One region of the Pantoea sp. SGAir0184 genome, then DNA from elsewhere that is predicted to be linked to it. Evidence: predicted binding sites of a transcription regulator. Region 1 holds the regulator's gene; the other holds the start of a gene.

Region 1 (9,379 bases):
GGGCCAGCAATTGACGCGCTTCTGTTAAATACTTCTGCACGTATCACCTGCGTAATTTAAGAAGAGAGCGGGGCGGAATCCCCAAAGAATGCGCGACCTAGTGTAGCGGTAGCCCGCACTTCCGCCAAACATTGATCGCATTTGGCTGCGCCATTTGTGTAAAGTTTGCGCGCCGGCAAATTAAACCTTGCGGCGCAAGCTGTGATAAACTGCCACAAACTTCGCAGAGGCTGAAATTATGTTTACCGGAATTGTGCAGGGCACGGCAGAAATTGTCGCCATTGAAGAAAAAGAGTTGTTCCGCACCCACACCGTGCGCTTGCCTGCTGAGCTGCTGCCCGGCCTGGCGCTGGGCGCCTCGGTAGCGCACAACGGGTGCTGCCTGACGGTGACCGCCATTGACGGCGATCGCGTCAGCTTCGATCTCATCAAAGAGACGCTGCGCATCACCAACCTCGGTGAATTACAGGTTGGTGACATCGTGAATATTGAGCGCGCCGCGAAATTCAGCGATGAAATTGGCGGACACCTGATGTCCGGCCATATTATGACCACCGCCGAAATCTGTAAAATTATCCAGTCAGAGAATAACCGCGAAGTGTGGTTTAAATTACAGGACGCTGAGCAGATCAAATATATTCTGCATAAAGGATTCGTCGGCATCGATGGTATCAGCCTGACAGTCGGTGATGTCACCAAAAGTAAGTTCTGCGTGCACCTGATCCCGGAAACGCTGGAGCGCACCACGCTGGGCGCGAAGAAGCTGGGGCACCGGGTCAATATCGAAATCGATCCGCATACCCAGGCGATTGTCGACACCGTTGAACGTGTGCTGGCGCAGCGTGATGCCGCGGCCGCGCTGGTGGCACAAACGCTGCCGGACGCGGAGTAATCGCGAATAAAAAAGGCGCGGTAAGCGCCTTTTATCCTGGCTCGGAAATTAACGCGCCACGCGCAAACCGCCTTCGGCGCCGCGGCTGAAAACTACCTGCCACAGCTGAATATCCCGCGCGCGAAACGCACCGGCGCAGGCGTTGAGGTAATAGCTGAACATCCGTTCGAAACGCTCGCCATACTTCTCTGCCAGCTGCGGCCATGCCGCCTGAAATCGCTCGTACCAGGCCATCAGCGTGGTGTCATAATCCGCGCCGAAGTTGTGCCAGTCTTCCATGATGAAGTGGGATTCGCTGGCATCGGCGATCTGCCGTACCGACGGTAAACAGCCGTTGGGGAAAATGTATTTATCGATCCACGGGTCGACGTTCATGTCGGTTCTGATCGCCCCAATGGTGTGCAGCAAAAACAGGCCTTCCGGTTTCAGGTTACGATCAACCACATCGAAGTAGGTGGCATAGTTTTTCGGCCCGACGTGTTCGAACATGCCCACCGACACGATGCGGTCAAACTGCTGGTTCAAATCACGGTAATCCTGCAGCAGAATGGTCACATCCAGACCGGCACAGCGCTGCTGCGCCATTTTCTGCTGCTCGGCAGAGATAGTCACGCCATGCACTTTCACCCCGTAATGACGCGCGGCGAATTCCGCCAGTCCGCCCCAGCCGCAGCCGATATCAAGTAGCGTCATGCCCGGCTCAAGCTGCAGCTTGCGGCAGATCATATCCAGCTTGTCCTGCTGTGCCTGCTCCAGCGTTTCCGCGCTTTTCCAGTAGCCGCAGGAGTACTGCATAAACGGATCGAGCATCAGTGAAAACAGGTCGTTGCCAAGATCGTAGTGCTCTTTACCAACAATCCAGGCGCGTTTCTTTGACTGCAGATTGGTGAGGCGCGCCGCAGCAATGCGCAGCGTGTCTTTAAAATGGTGCGGTAACTGCTTATCCAGATGATGTTTCAGCACGCGGTGGAAGAACATATCCAGACGTTCGCACTCCCACCAGCCGTCCATGTAGCTTTCACCGAGGCCCAGCGATCCCTCCTGCAGGACCCGTTTGAAAAAATCCGCATGTCTGACCTGAATATCCCAGGGGCGTGTGCCGTTGATGTGAATGTCCGCCCGCTCCAGTAATTCATGGGCGATACGAAACCATTGGTTTTCTTCAAGGCTCACTTCTTCTATACACGATGAACTCATAGCTTCTCCATCACCTTTCCGATTTGAACCTGAGAAAAAGAATAGTCAAATTCCTCAGGCCTGTGAGAGAACTCACGGAAAATCCGTGCGCCAGATAGCCGACGTATTACAGAGGTATGAATCTGAATAGAAATGTCTGCCACAACTCCGGAGGTGAATATCGTGCAGACGCCATCCCAGCGACAGTGTCGCTAAAAAATACGCTCATTATGTTATTGATTTGTTGCAGAAATGCTGACCTACTGAGTATATGCTCACGCAGGTCAGTATTCAATGGCTTATCGTTAGTTTGCTAACGATAATCGTTGCCTTAGCAATTATCTTCGCAGGGACGGGAAGCGTGAGCAATATCACTTTGTGCGCTGGCGCTGCGCTGCCACAGGAAACCGGCCCAGGCGAGGATCACTGTCGCCACCATGACCAGCGTAGTATGTAACAGCGCCTGCTGCAGACCGGCGGAAACAATCAGGCTGGCGAGGAAGCATAAGCCCAGCTGCAGCAGATTCTGCAGGCCGGCCGCTTTGCCGGTGGCCTGCGGGAACGGGGCGAGGGCGCTGGACACCACAATCGGGTAAATCGCGCCATTGGCCAGCGCCATGCCGCAGAACGGCAGCAGCAGAGCCACCAGCGGCGGCGTAGTCATCAGCGCCACCGCAAACAGGCCCAGAATGCTTAGGCTGTAAATCATCAGCAACCACGGCAGCAGCTGCGCACCCTGAAAGCGATTCAGCAGTGCGCGACAGCTAAATCCGCCCAGCAGGAAGGCGATGGTCTGCGGAATATAGCTCAGGCCAATGTCCGCCGGGCTCAGACCCGCGGCGGCGAGGATAAACGGCGAGCCGGTCAGCCAGGCGAAGAAACTGGCGGAGCAGGCCGCATAAATCAGTACGTTACCGCTGTAAATACGCGTCGCCAGCAGCGTCAGCCAGCCCGGCTGTGGCGCGCTGTCGTGGCGCGCACGCGGCGCGCTGGCCAGTTTCAGCGTGCCGAACAGCAGCACCAGCGTCACCAGCGTGAGCGCGACGAAGATGGCGCGCCAGTGAAAATGGGCCATCAGCCAGGCGCCCAGCAGCGGCGCCAGCGCCGGTGACAGCGCCACCAGCGGCATAATCGTGGCAAACACTTTGTTGGCTTTGGCCTGCGGATAGCGATCAACCACCAGCGCCTGCCAGCTCACCGCTGCGGCGCACACGCCTACCGCCTGCACAAAACGCAGCGCCAGCATCAGCCAGACGTTAGTCACCCACAGCATGGCAAGACAGCTCAGCGCAAACAGGCTCAGGCCCGCCAGCAGAATGGGTTTACGGCCGAAGCGGTCCGACAGCACGCCCCACAGCACCTGCGCACAGGCAAAGCCGCCCAGAAACAGGCTCAGGCTGGCGCTGATGGTGCCCGGTGCGGAAGCAAAGTCGCGCTGCATGGCGCCGAAGGCGGGTAAATACATATCGGTGGCCAGAAAGCCGAGCATGCTCAGCACGGCAAGGTAAGGCAGAAATCCTTTGGATGACAGCATGGTTTTTCTCATTCGGCAGGTTGAACGGCGGGGAGTGTAAAAGGGTGCAGCGGGCTTTGTGAAACGCTAATATTTGCAGGGTGCTGTTAAAATTTTTGATGGGAAAACTATGTGGTCGGAATATGCACTTGAGGTGGTGGACGCGGTAGCGCGCACCGGCAGTTTTAGCGCGGCGGCGCAGGAGCTGCACCGCGTGCCCTCTGCCATCAGCTATACCGTGCGCCAGCTGGAAGGCTGGCTGGCGGTACCGCTGTTTGAGCGGCAGCATCGCGAAGTGGTGCTGACGGCAGCAGGCGAGCATTTTGTGCGTGAAGGGCGTTCTGTTATCAAAAAAATGCTGGCCACGCGCCGCCAGTGTCAGCAGCTGGCTAATGGCTGGCGCGGTCAGCTCAGTATCGCGGTAGATTGCATCGTCAAACCGCAGCGCACCCGCCAGCTGGTAAAGGATTTTTACCGCCATTTCCCCGATATGGAGCTGATCATCAGCTACGAAGTATTTAACGGCGTGTGGGACGCGCTGGCTGATGGTCGTGTCGATGTGGCGATTGGCGCCACCCAGGCCATTCCGGTCGGCGGCCGCTTCGCCTTTCAGGATATGGGCGCGCTCAACTGGCGCTGCGTGGTGAGTCCGCAGCATGCGCTGGCCCACAGTCCGCAGCTGGACGACGAAACCCTGCGCGCCTGGCCGTCGCTGGTGCTGGAAGATACGTCGCGCGCGCTGCCGCGCCGCATGACGTGGACGCTGGATAACCAGCGGCGGCTGGTGGTGCCGGAGTGGGAAACCGGGCTGGATTGCCTGCAGGCTGGATTGTGCGTGGGCATGGTGCCGGGACACCTGGCGCGCCCGCTGCTGGACAGCGGCGCGCTGGTGGAGCTGGCGTTGCCGCAGCCGTTTCCGGACAGCCCGTGTTGCGTCAGCTGGTCTGAGCAGCGCGCGTCACCGGCGCTGGCGTGGTTACTGGAATATCTGGGCGATGCGGAGACGCTGAACCACGAGTGGCTCAGCGAGAAGGTGGCTTAACGGCGGTAATCGCGGAACGGGCCATCGGCCACGGAGCGGCGCTCAATCAGCGTGGGCTGCACTTCAATGGTCTGCGGCTCTTCGCGTTTGCTGGTGATGCGGTCCAGCAGCATCTCCAGTGCCTTTTCCCCCAGCTGCGCTTTCGGCTGGTGCACGGTTGTCAGCGCCGGGGTGAAGTAGCGCGCGTTGCGCACATTGTCATAGCCAATTACCGAAATATCCTGCGGCACGCGCAGTCCCATCTCGTCGGCCGCGCAAATCGCGCCCATCGCCATGATATCGCCGCCGCAGAACACCGCCGTCGGGCGCTGTTTCTGGTTCAGGATCTGCTGCATTGCCTGATAACCTGACTCCGGTTCGAAGTCACCCTGCACAATCCACTCGGGACGGACGCTGATGCCCGCTTCCTGCATCGCCTGCAGAAAACCCGCATGACGGCCGCCACCGGTGTTGCGCTCCATCTGGCCAGGGATAGCACCGATATCGCGATGGCCGCGCTCAATCAGGTATCGCCCGGCGAGGTAACCGCCGTGGAACGCATTGTCCTGCACGGTATCGGTAAAGTCCCCGCGCGATTCGCCCCAGTCCATGACCACCATCGGGATATTGCGGTTCTCTTCCAGCATCTGCAGCAGATCGTCGGGATATTCGGAGCACATGACCAGCAGGCCATCGACGCGCTTTTGCGCCATCATTGACAAATAGGCACGCTGTTTTTGCAGATCGTTATGCGCGTTGCCAAGAATCAGCGTGTAACCACGCTCAAAGCAGTGATTCTCCACGGCTTCAATAATTTCGGCGAAGTAGGGCGCTTCGCTGGAGGTCGCCAGCAGGCCCAGCGTCTTGGTGTGATTCACCTTCAGGCTGCGGGCCACCGCGCTCGGTGAGTAGTGCAGCGCTTTAATCGCTTCCCATACGGCGTTACGCGTCTCTTCCGCGACAAAACGCGTTTTGTTGATGACATGCGAAACCGTGGTGGTTGAGACCCCGGCGCGTTTCGCCACATCTTTAATGGTTGCCATGAAAATGGTACTCCTGGGCTTATCGCAACTTACTGATAAGTATATTGTTAAACGTTTGCGTCTGCTAATGGTTTTGCGCCCTGAATATCAGGGCTAATCTGCTTAATCGGGCAGGAAAACATCCTTCAGCAGGCTGTCAATGCAGCATGCGCTAAATCTGTTGCGCAACGAAAGGCGGCGATTCTAGCAAGCCGGGGCGGATAACACGAGATTTTTGCCCATCACTGTGCGAAAATTATTTAACCATGCAAACTGTGTGACTAAGGAGTTGTGATGAGTACCGATTTAAAACTGGCATTGACCACCACCGCCGCTGCTCTGCTGATGATTATTGCCTTTAGCTTTACCGCCATTCTGCATTAATAAAAAAGCCGGTGCTGCTGAACAGCCACCGGCTTTTTTGTTGCGCAACGCTGAGCTTAGCGCACGGTTTTCGGCGTCATCATACGGCGTGCGCCAACGTAATGCTTCTGCCAGTAATCCTCGCCCAGCGCGCTAATCTGGATATCCTTACCGGTGCGCGGAGACTGAATGAATTTACCATTGCCCAGATAAACCCCGACATGGTCGGCGGTGCCGCGGTTGTTGATGCGGAAGAACACCAGATCGCCTTTCTCCAGCATCTCGCGCTTGATCGGCGCGGCGTCGCGCAGGTGATACATCTCATTGGCGGTACGGGGAAATTTAAACTTCACCAGATCTTTGTAGGCGTACCACACTAAACCACTGCAGTCGAAACCGGTGTGCGGTGAGGTGCCTCCCCACTGATACGGTTTACCCAGCTGGCCCATCAGTTTCGTCATCGCGGTTTCACGTGCTTTTTGATAGCGCAGGCGGTGGGCTTTGCTCATTTTAATGCCGCTCAGCTGCTGCACTTCATCATCAACGGCAACGTCACGCGATTTTTTCGCCAGCCGCTGATGACCATATTTTTTCGCACTGAGCTTAAGTGAGGATTTGCGCTGGGTGGTGTGCTGAAGTACCGTTTCGCTTTTGTGCTGTTTTTTCAGCCTGAACTTCTGTACCGACGTCAGGCGTGACTTTTTGCTGGTGGTTTTCACCGGGCGTCGTTTGCGACGCTCATCGTCACGCGCGTTCTTTTTCTCCGCTTTCTGCAAACTGGCATTAACCGGCGCATGCGGAGAAGCCGCCGCCACATTAAAGAACAGTTGGGCAAAAGCCAGTATGAAAAGCGTAATCAGTAAACGCATAGTCCGGTTACAGGTTAAGCCGTCGGCAGAAAGCCAGACCGCGGTAAAGTTAGAAAAATCTGATCGACGATCAGCACCGGGGCAATTCTAATCCACTTTTTTTGCAAAAGGTAAGGTCTTTTTCCATTAATCTGTCACGGTACTGAAAGTGGGGCAAAAATGAGCGATTTCAGCTGTTTAACCCAGCGGAATTATTGCTAATTATTAATTGATTAATGCTTATTAATGATATGAAAATGTTATTCGTGGCGCGCGAACTTAACAAACATGGCGATATGCGCCGGCTAAGGCAAAATCCCGTTTTCAGTCGCGGGGCGAAGTCGCTACAATAAACAAACACGAAGTGAAGGATTAAGGAAGGCAAAAATGAGTACTGTTGAAAAAATTCAGCGCCAGATCGCAGAAAACCCGATCCTGCTGTACATGAAAGGTTCGCCAAAACTGCCAAGCTGCGGTTTCTCTGCGCAGGCGGTACAGGCGCTGTCTGCCTGTGGTGAGCGCTTTGCGTACGTAGACATTCTGCAAAATCCGGATATCCGCGCTGAGTTACCGAAATACGCCAACTGGCCAACTTTCCCGCAGCTGTGGGTGGATGGCGAGCTGGTCGGCGGCTGTGACATCATCGTTGAGATGTTCCAGCGCGGCGAACTGCAACCGCTGATCAAAGAGACCGCTGAGAAGCACAAAGAAGCAGAATAAGAAAAAGGCCGACAGCAGTGTCGGCCTTTTTTTTGGCTGCGGTCTGACGGGCCTCAGGCTGAGGCATCGTCTTCGGCCGGCTCTTCACTCACCGCCAGCGGCCAGCCGCCGAGGCGTTTCCAGCGATTTACCAGTTCGCAAAACAGCGTGGCGGTCTGTTCGGTATCGTACAGCGCCGAGTGCGCCTGAGTGCTGTCAAAATCTATCCCCGCCGCTTTACAGGCCTTCGCCAGTACCGTTTGTCCCAGCACCAGCCCGCTCAGCGCGGCGGTGTCAAAGGTGGCGAACGGGTGAAACGGGTTACGCTTCATGCCGGTGCGCTCTGCCGCCGCCATCAGAAAATTATGATCAAAGGTGGCATTGTGCGCCACGATAATCGCCCGGTTACAGCCGCTGTCTTTGGTGCCTTTACGCACCATTTTGAAAATGGCGTGCAGCGCCTCATATTCACTCACCGCGCCGCGCAGCGGATTGCTGGGGTCGATGCCGGTAAACGCCAGCGCTTCGGGATTGAGAATCGCCCCTTCGAACGGCTCCACGTGGAAATGCAGGGTTTCATCGCGGTGCAGCCAGCCATCCTCATCCATTTTTAACGTGGTGGCGGCGATTTCCAGCAGCGCATCGGTTTGCGCATTAAAACCGGCGGTTTCAACGTCAATCACCACAGGATAAAAACCACGGAAGCGTTGATGGAGAGCGTTTAAGGCGTTCGATTCAGACATCAGGATCTCATTGCAGGAAATGGGGCAGCGCGCATTATGGCAAAAATCGGCGCAGGGTGCAGCAGGAGAGGGAAGTCAGCCCGCAAATTAGCAGGCTGACTAACGGCATTAGTTGCCGAGGCCGTGACCGGCGTGTTTGTTTTCGATCAGCTCGATTTTGTAGCCGTCCGGATCTTCCACGAAAGCGATGATGGTGCTGCCGCCTTTTACCGGGCCGGCTTCACGCGTGACGTTACCGCCCGCCTGACGGATGCGGTCGCAGGTCGCCGCGACATCATCCACGCCCAGCGCAATGTGGCCGTAGGCATTGCCGAGGTCATATTTATCCACGCCCCAGTTGTAGGTCAGCTCAATGACCGCACCTTCGCTCTCTTCGGTGTAACCCACGAAAGCCAGGGTGTATTTGTATTCGGTGTTTTCGCTCTGACGCAGCACGCGCATGCCCAGCACGCGGGTGTAAAAATCGATGGAGCGCTGCAGATCGCCAACGCGTAACATAGTGTGAAGTAAACGCATAACATCCTCTTTTCAAAAGTCATCAGGGAACCCGCTTAGTATAGCGAGGGAATGCCCTGAAGAAAGCACGCGGCCGCACATCCGCTGCGGCCGCGTTTGACTTACAGTGTCGGGTAGTCGGTGTAACCTTCCGCGCCGCCGCCGTAGAAGCTCTCCGGGCGCTGCGGGTTAAGCGGTGCATCCTGCTGCAGGCGCGCTACCAGGTCCGGGTTGGCGATGAAGTCACGGCCAAAGGCCACCGCGTCAATCAGGCCACGCGCAATCAGATCGTCCGCTTTTTCCACGGTGTAGGCACCGGCACCGATAATCACGCCCGGGAAGGCGGCACGCACTTTCTGGCGGAACTCATCGGTGTAAGGCTTACCGCCCGCCCAGTCTGGCTCAGACAGGTGCAGGTAGGCGAGGCCGCGCTTGCCCAGTTCGCTGATGTACCACAGTGCCGCTTCTTCTTCATCCGGACCGTTTTCCAGATTCTGGAAGGCGCCGATTGGCGAGATACGGATACCGATGCGATCGGCTGACCAGTTAGCAATTGCCGCATCGACCACTTCCAGCGCGAAACGGCCGCGCTTCTCAATCGAACCGC
Region 2 (7,170 bases), 250 kb from region 1:
AAGCGCTGCTGTCACTCAGCCTGCTCTATCCGCTGGCGCGCTGGAGTGAAAAGCGCTTCCGCCTCGAGACGCGCCTGATGGCCGGGCTGTTTCTGATGACCTTCAGCCTGCTGCCGGTTGGCATGACCGATTCGCTGCCGTCGCTGTTTTTGCTGATCGCCGTCTTCTATCTCGGATCGATCATCGCTGAACCGGCGCGTGAAACCCTGAGTGCGTCCCTGGCCAGCGCCCGGGCACGCGGCAGCTACATGGGGTTCAGCCGGCTCGGCCTGGCGATTGGCGGGCTGATTGGCTACTCCGGTGGCGGCTGGATGTTCGATATGGGCCAGCAGCTGGCCCTGCCGGAGCTGCCGTGGATGCTGCTCAGCACCGTCGGTATGATCACGCTGCTGGCGCTGTGGTGGCAGTTCCAGCCGCGCCAGGTGGCACCGGCGATCTTCAGCAGCTAGTTTGCCGGTTCAGGCGTTCTCTTCCATACTTCCCGCACGTCCGGAAAAAGGGTGACCTCCGTCACCCTGAGAATCACAGGAGAAACGGGATGAAACTTTACATCTACGATCACTGCCCTTTCTGCGTCAAAGCACGCATGATTTTTGGCCTGAAAAACCTGCCGGTTGAGCTGATTGTGATGCTCAATGATGATGAAGCAACGCCGAAAAAGCTGATTGGCCAGAAAATGGCGCCGATTCTGCAAAAAGCCGATGGCAGTGCGATGCCGGAGAGCATGGATATTGTGCGCTTTGTCGATAATCAGGATCGCCAGCCGCTGCTGACCGGCAAGCAAAATCCCGCCATCGCCGACTGGCTGCGACGGGTCAATGGCTACATCAACAAGCTGCTGCTGCCGCGCATCGCCGAGGCCGCGTTTGCTGAATTCGCCACCCCCGAAGCACGTGATTACTTCCGCGAAAAGAAACAGGCCAGCCTCGGTGACTTTGCCGAACTGCGTAAGCATGCCCCGGGTTTCATCAAAAATATCAGTGATGATCTGCGCCAGCTGGATAAATTGATCGTCAAACCCAACGCGGTGAACGGCGAGTTGTCTGAGGATGACATTCATCTCTTTCCGCTGCTGCGCTCGCTGACGCTGGTTTCCGGTATCGAATGGCCGAGCCGCGTCGCCGACTACCGCGATAATATGGCGAAACAGACGCAGGTGAATCTGCTGTCGTCGATTGCGGCCTGATGGCGCTGTGATGAGAAGCGCGCGGCTGCGTTTCTCATCTCTCTCCTGGTGACACCTGGCCCTGAATCAGGCAGGCTTAAGGCTGTTTGGCCGTATCAACCAGGAAGAAGAAATGATGAAGAAGGCGTTTCCCGGGCTGTTTGCCCTGTTTTTTGCCGTGCTGCTCAGCGGCTGTAACCAATTGACGCAATACACCATCAGCGAGCAGGAAGTGAATCAGGCGCTGCAAAAGCGCAACAACTACGAGAAAGACATCGGCGTGTCCGGGCTGGTGAATGCCCATATTGTACTGACCGACCTGAGCAGCCAGATTGGTCGTGAAGAACCCGGCAAAGTGACGCTGTCTGGTAAAGCCAACATCAACGTCAGCTCGCTGTTTGGTCCGCAGCAGGCCGAAATGCAGCTGAAGATGAAAGCGCAACCGGTGTATAACGCGCAGCAGGGCGCCATTTATCTGCAGGACCTCGAAATCGTCGACGCACAGGTGCAACCTGAGAAGATGGCGTCGATCATGAAAACCCTTACGCCGTATCTGAACGAATCCCTCAAGCGCTATTTCAATGAAAAACCCGCCTACGTGCTAAGCGCCGACCGCAGCAAAGGCGAGGCGCTGGCGAAGAAACTGGCTAAAGGGCTGGAAGTGAAGCCTGGCCAGCTGGTGATTCCGTTTACCGATTAACGTTGCAAGCGGCCGTTCTCAGTGGCGGCCATGCATAGCGTGGCAGGATGCCGGCATGATTCTGCCCGCGCCTGCCACGCTGCTACGCAATTTGCCGCGCCTGCGGTTATTTCTCTCCCGCACTGCAAAATCCCGTGCAAACGGTTGCCCGCCCCCTTATGATTAGTCCCCGGCCTAAACGAGCCATTTCGTTTTCACCTCAGCCGGAGCCTTTTTGAATGACAGCCCAACCCCAGCAAATCACGATTCGCCGCCCTGACGACTGGCACATCCACCTGCGCGATGGCGCGATGCTCAATGCAGTGCTGCCCTATACCAGCGCGGTGAATGGTCGTGCGATTGTCATGCCAAATCTGGTTCCGCCGGTCACCAGCGTTGCGGCTGCCGAAGCGTATCGCGCACGCATCATGGCGGCGCTGCCTGCTGAGCATCACTTCACGCCGCTGATGACCTGTTACCTCACCGATTCGCTTGATGCGGACGAAATCGAACGCGGCTTCCGCAGCGGTATTTTTACGGCGGCAAAACTCTATCCGGCACACGCCACCACCAACTCCAGCCATGGCGTCACCAACATTGCCTCAATTGCCAGCGTGCTGGAGCGCATGCAGGAAATCGGTATGCCGATGCTGGTGCACGGCGAAGTCACCGATGCGCACATTGATATCTTTGATCGTGAAGCGCGCTTCATCGAAACCGTGCTGCAGCCGCTGCGCCAGCAGTTCCCGGGCCTGAAAGTGGTGATGGAACACATCACCACGAAGGAAGCTGCGGAGTATGTGGCCGCCGGCAATGAACTGCTTGGCGCGACCATTACGCCACAGCATCTGATGTTCAACCGCAACCACATGCTGGTGGGCGGCGTGCGCCCGCATCTCTACTGTCTGCCCATTCTGAAGCGCAACATTCATCAGGAAGCGCTGCGTAACCTGGTGGCAAGCGGCAACCGTCGTGTCTTCCTGGGCACCGACACGGCACCGCACCTGCGCCATCTGAAAGAAGCCAGCTGCGGCTGTGCCGGCGTATTTAATGCGCCGACGTCGCTGCCCGCTTATCTGACCGTGTTTGAAGAGCTTGGCGCACTGGAGCATTTTGAAGCCTTCTGCTCTGAGAACGGCCCCAGGTTCTACGGCCTGCCGCTCAACGACGGTACCCTGACGCTGGTACGTGAGCCGTGGACGGTGCAGGAGAGCATCACGGTCGCTGACGATAAGCTGGTTCCGTTCCTCGCCGGTGAAACCCTTAACTGGCGCATCAAAGAATAATCATCTGCCGCTTGCCTTCGGGAATTTTATACTGTACAAATAACCAGTATATTATCCCGGAGGCGTTTATGCGTGTTGAAATTACCGTAGCAAAGACTCAGCCCCTTCCCGCCGGTGCACTGGATGCACTGAGCGCTGAACTCACTCGCCGTATCTCCCGCGATTTTCCCGACGACAATCATCACGTCAAAGTGCGCTATGCCGGTGGTAACCAGCTCAGCGTGTTTGGCGGCTGTAAAGAATCACGCGACCGCATCAGCGATATTTTGCAGGAAACCTGGGAAAGCGCTGACGACTGGTTTATTACCGATTAACCGCCACTGTGCCGTTTTTGCCGGGCCCGCCGCCCGGCTTTTTTGTTTTTATTTCCCGCTCGCCAGAAAAACCCGCGCCAGCTAGACTCTGATTAAACGATGGCCTATTCTTGCCTCGTCGTGCTTACAGGAGGTGTGTTGCACATGACTACTGAAAAACCAGAAGAGGCGATGACGTTTGGAGAATTACTGGCCTTCATTGCTGAACAGCAACGCCGTTTGACCGTGCTGGAAAATGCCTTTGCCACACTGACCTTCTGTCTGGACGATCGCGCCAGCCAGCTGCTGGCCCACAATCTGACGCTCGAAGCGCAAAACCAAAATCATGACGCTCAGTTACAGCAGCATTTTGCCCGGCTGGCGGACGAGATCCACCGGCGCAAAGGGCAGTTGCCTGCCGAGTCGCAGGGATAATTTCAGATTTTTACCCTGGCGTTCAGCCCGTTAAAGTTTTAATGCTGAGATGCCGATAATCGGTATGACGACACGTTGCGCTGCGACAATAAATACCCAGCTGCGTAAGGCGTTTATTTATTCGTTTAAAACCGGCTTTTGGCTGCTTTTATTTTGCTGTGTTTTTAGTCACCACACTTTTTAACTACTGTACTGTTAATTCCATGTTATAATTATCTCGCTAGTGCAAGATACAGACGCATTGAACCTCGAAAGCACTTCGTTTAACGAGTAATAAGGAGGTTATAATGGACAGAAGTAAAGACGTCATCCAGACCCATCCGCTGGTGGGATGGGATATCAGCACCGTTGACAGCTATGACGCCATGATGATCCGCCTGCACTCGCTATCATCGCAGGACCAGAAAGAAGAAGAAGCTGACGTGGGCCCAACATACTGGCTGACAACTGACGTAGCCAGACAGTTTATCTCTATCCTCGAAGCTGGCATTGCAAAGATCGAGTCCACTGAGCAATACCTACGCGATAATCGCAAGCACTAATCATCACCATCGCGTGAAAAGGCACCCTACAGGGTGCCTTTTTCATGGGCGCACTCTTTTGATATGCTATTGAAAAAAATCGCCGTTTTGCAGGAGTGATGTCGTCATGGTTTATGATCTGATTGTGGTGGGGAGTGGTTCCGTCGGAGCTGCCGCGGGTTTCTACGCAACCCAGGCGGGCCTGTCGGTGCTGATGATCGACAGCGCGCACCCGCCCCACAGCCAGGGGACGCATCACGGCGAAACCCGCCTGATTCGTCATGCTTACGGCGAAGGTGAACGCTACGTGCCGCTGGTGCTGCGCGCCCAGACGTTATGGGATGAGCTGGAGCGCCAGAGCGGCGAACGCATTATGCACCGCAGCGGCATTCTTAATCTGGCGCCGGCCAGCTCGGATTTCATTCACAACGTAATCGACAGTGCTAACCGCTGGCAGTTAGCGGTGCAGGTGTTACAGGCCGATGAGGTGCGTAAACGCTGGCCGCAGCTTAGCGTACCGGACGGCTACGTCGGCGTGTTTGAGCCCAACTCTGGCTTCCTGAAATGCGAACAGGCGGTGCGCAGCTGGGTGCAGCTGGCGGAACAGGCTGGCTGCGCGCAGCTGTTTAACTGCCCGGTCAGCGCGATTGGCCGCGAGGGCGATCTGCAGCAGGTCACCACCAGCGATGGCGTATTCCGCGCGCGCAAGCTACTGATCAGCGCCGGCACCTGGGTCAGTCAGCTGGTGGACAATCTGCCCGTTACGCCGGTGCGCAAGGTGTTTGCCTGGTATCAGGCCGATGGGCGCTACAGCGAAAATAACCAGTTCCCCGGCTTTACGGTAGAGATGCCGGATGGCAGCCATTTCTACGGCTTCCCGGCAGACAATAATGCCCTGAAAGTGGGACGCCACGATGGCGGTCAGCCGATGCAGACGCCAGCGGACCGCAAACCGTTCGGCAGCATCGCCGCTGACGGTAACGAAGCCTTTAGCTTCCTGCGCCAGTTTCTGCCAGGCGTAGGCGTGTGCCTGCATGGTGAAGCCTGCAGCTATGACAACACGCCGGATGAAGATTTTATTATCGATACCCTGCCCGGCGAGCCTGACCGACTGATTATCACCGGCCTGAGCGGCCACGGGTTTAAATTCGCCAGCGTGCTGGGTGAACTGGCCAGCGAATTTGCGCAGAATAAACCGTTCTCCTTTGACCTCACGCCCTTCTCACTTACGCGTTTTGCCTGATTTTGTTGCTGCCGGTGCGGAGCGCACTGGCAGTTATTGACCTTTCCTGACACAGATTTACTTTCCTCCCGCGTTTATGGCGCATTTGGTGAAGCAATACCCATTGCCGCCAGGGCTAAAACTGCTTTTTGCTTATCTATTCAGAATTATTGAATTACACCGCCAGCCTTTCGCCATATATATCGAACCCCTAAATTCAAAGTTATAGAAAAGTAAGGACGATTGATTTTCTATTTCAGGTTGTAGATTCTCATTACCACTTATTTCCTGATAACGGCTTAACTATGTGGCGTAATTCTCCACGGCATTACGGTGCGTTAACCATTGCGTTGCACTGGCTGATGGCGCTGACGATTTACGGTATGTTCGCGCTGGGTTTATGGATGGTCGGACTTGGCTATTACGACGGCTGGTATCACAGCGCCCCTGAGATTCACAAAGGCATCGGCATCTTACTGTTTGGCGCTCTGCTGCTGCGCCTGTGCTGGCGTGTGATATCGCCGCCGCCGGCACCGCTCAACAGTTACTCGCCGCACGTACGCCGTGCCGCCCATACTGCGCACTGGCTGCTGTATGGCCTGCTGCTGGTGTTGCTGATCAGCGGCTATCTAATCTCTACCGCAGACGGCAAGCCGGTCTCAGTGTTTGGCTGGTTTGAGGTACCGGCACTGTTTAGCGGCGCGGGTGAGCAGGCCGATGTCGCCGGTGAGGTCCATTTATGGCTGGCGTGGGCTCTGGTGCTGTTGTCTGCCCTGCACACCCTGGCCGCGCTGAAACACCATTTTGTCGATCGCGACATGACGCTGAAACGGATGCTCGGTTACCGCATCCCCTTAACCTCTGAAAAGGAAAAGTAATATGATCAGGAAAACCCTGCTGGCGCTCAGCGCCGCTGCCCTCTTTTCGACCAGCCTGAGTGCCAGCGCGGCTGAGTATAAGTTTGATAAAGAGGGTCAGCACGCGTTTGTCCAGTTCCGCATTCAGCATCTTGGCTACAGCTGGCTGTACGGCAGCTTTAAAGATTTTGATGGCAGCTTTACCTTTGATGAAGCCAATCCCGCCGCGGACAAGGTCAACGTGACCATCAATACCAACAGCCTCGATACCAATCATGCCGAGCGCGACAAGCATTTGCGCAGCGCGGATTTCCTCAATACCGGCAAATTCCCGCAGGCCAGCTTCAGCTCGACTGAGGTTAAAAAACAGGGCAAGGACTATAAGATCACCGGCAACCTGACGCTCAACGGCGTAACGAAGCCGATCACGCTGGATGCGCAGCTGATTGGGGAAGGCAAGGATCCGTGGGGCGGTTATCGCGCTGGCTTTGCCGCCAGCGGCGAAATTGTGCTGAAAGAGTTCAACATCAGCAAAGATCTCGGTCCGGCCTCGCAAAAAGCCGAGCTGATCATTTCAGTCGAAGGTGTGCGTCAGTAATCAGCAGTACAGCCTGGCGGGCAATGCGCCAGGCTGTTAAGCCATTACTTTTTGTCCGGCGCGGGGATCGCCATGGTCATGTTGAGTAAACCGCGCGATTTATTGAACACTTTG

What was found. The regulator PurR, encoded in region 1, represses purine synthesis genes. The targets are predictions, from matches to a motif close to CANGCAAACGTTTGCNTG.
Region 2: the regulator PurR is predicted to act here: its motif matches at 1,999-2,016, upstream of pyrC (dihydroorotase).

Annotation. Positions count from the first base shown of each region.
Region 1 is NZ_CP028050.1:2,383,195-2,392,573, reverse strand. It holds gene C1N60_RS11220 (MATE family efflux transporter) at 1-40, opposite strand, end outside; gene C1N60_RS11215 (riboflavin synthase) at 239-892, shown strand; gene cfa (cyclopropane fatty acyl phospholipid synthase) at 941-2,089, opposite strand; gene punC (purine nucleoside transporter PunC) at 2,400-3,602, opposite strand; gene punR (DNA-binding transcriptional activator PunR) at 3,712-4,623, shown strand; gene purR (HTH-type transcriptional repressor PurR) at 4,620-5,645, opposite strand; gene C1N60_RS11190 (cytochrome bd-I oxidase subunit CydH) at 5,919-6,008, shown strand; gene C1N60_RS11185 (C40 family peptidase) at 6,065-6,856, opposite strand; gene C1N60_RS11180 (Grx4 family monothiol glutaredoxin) at 7,223-7,555, shown strand; gene rnt (ribonuclease T) at 7,609-8,277, opposite strand; gene gloA (lactoylglutathione lyase) at 8,386-8,793, opposite strand; gene C1N60_RS11165 (alkene reductase) at 8,895-9,379, opposite strand, start outside.
Region 2 is NZ_CP028050.1:2,630,033-2,637,202, forward strand. It holds gene mdtH (multidrug efflux MFS transporter MdtH) at 1-449, shown strand, start outside; gene grxB (glutaredoxin 2) at 539-1,186, shown strand; gene C1N60_RS12475 (lipoprotein) at 1,302-1,865, shown strand; gene pyrC (dihydroorotase) at 2,084-3,130, shown strand; gene dinI (DNA damage-inducible protein I) at 3,199-3,444, shown strand; gene C1N60_RS12490 (hypothetical protein) at 3,589-3,858, shown strand; gene bssS (biofilm formation regulator BssS) at 4,146-4,400, shown strand; gene solA (N-methyl-L-tryptophan oxidase) at 4,507-5,622, shown strand; gene C1N60_RS12505 (cytochrome b) at 5,907-6,479, shown strand; gene C1N60_RS12510 (YceI family protein) at 6,481-7,056, shown strand; gene C1N60_RS12515 (oxygen-dependent tRNA uridine(34) hydroxylase TrhO) at 7,101-7,170, opposite strand, start outside.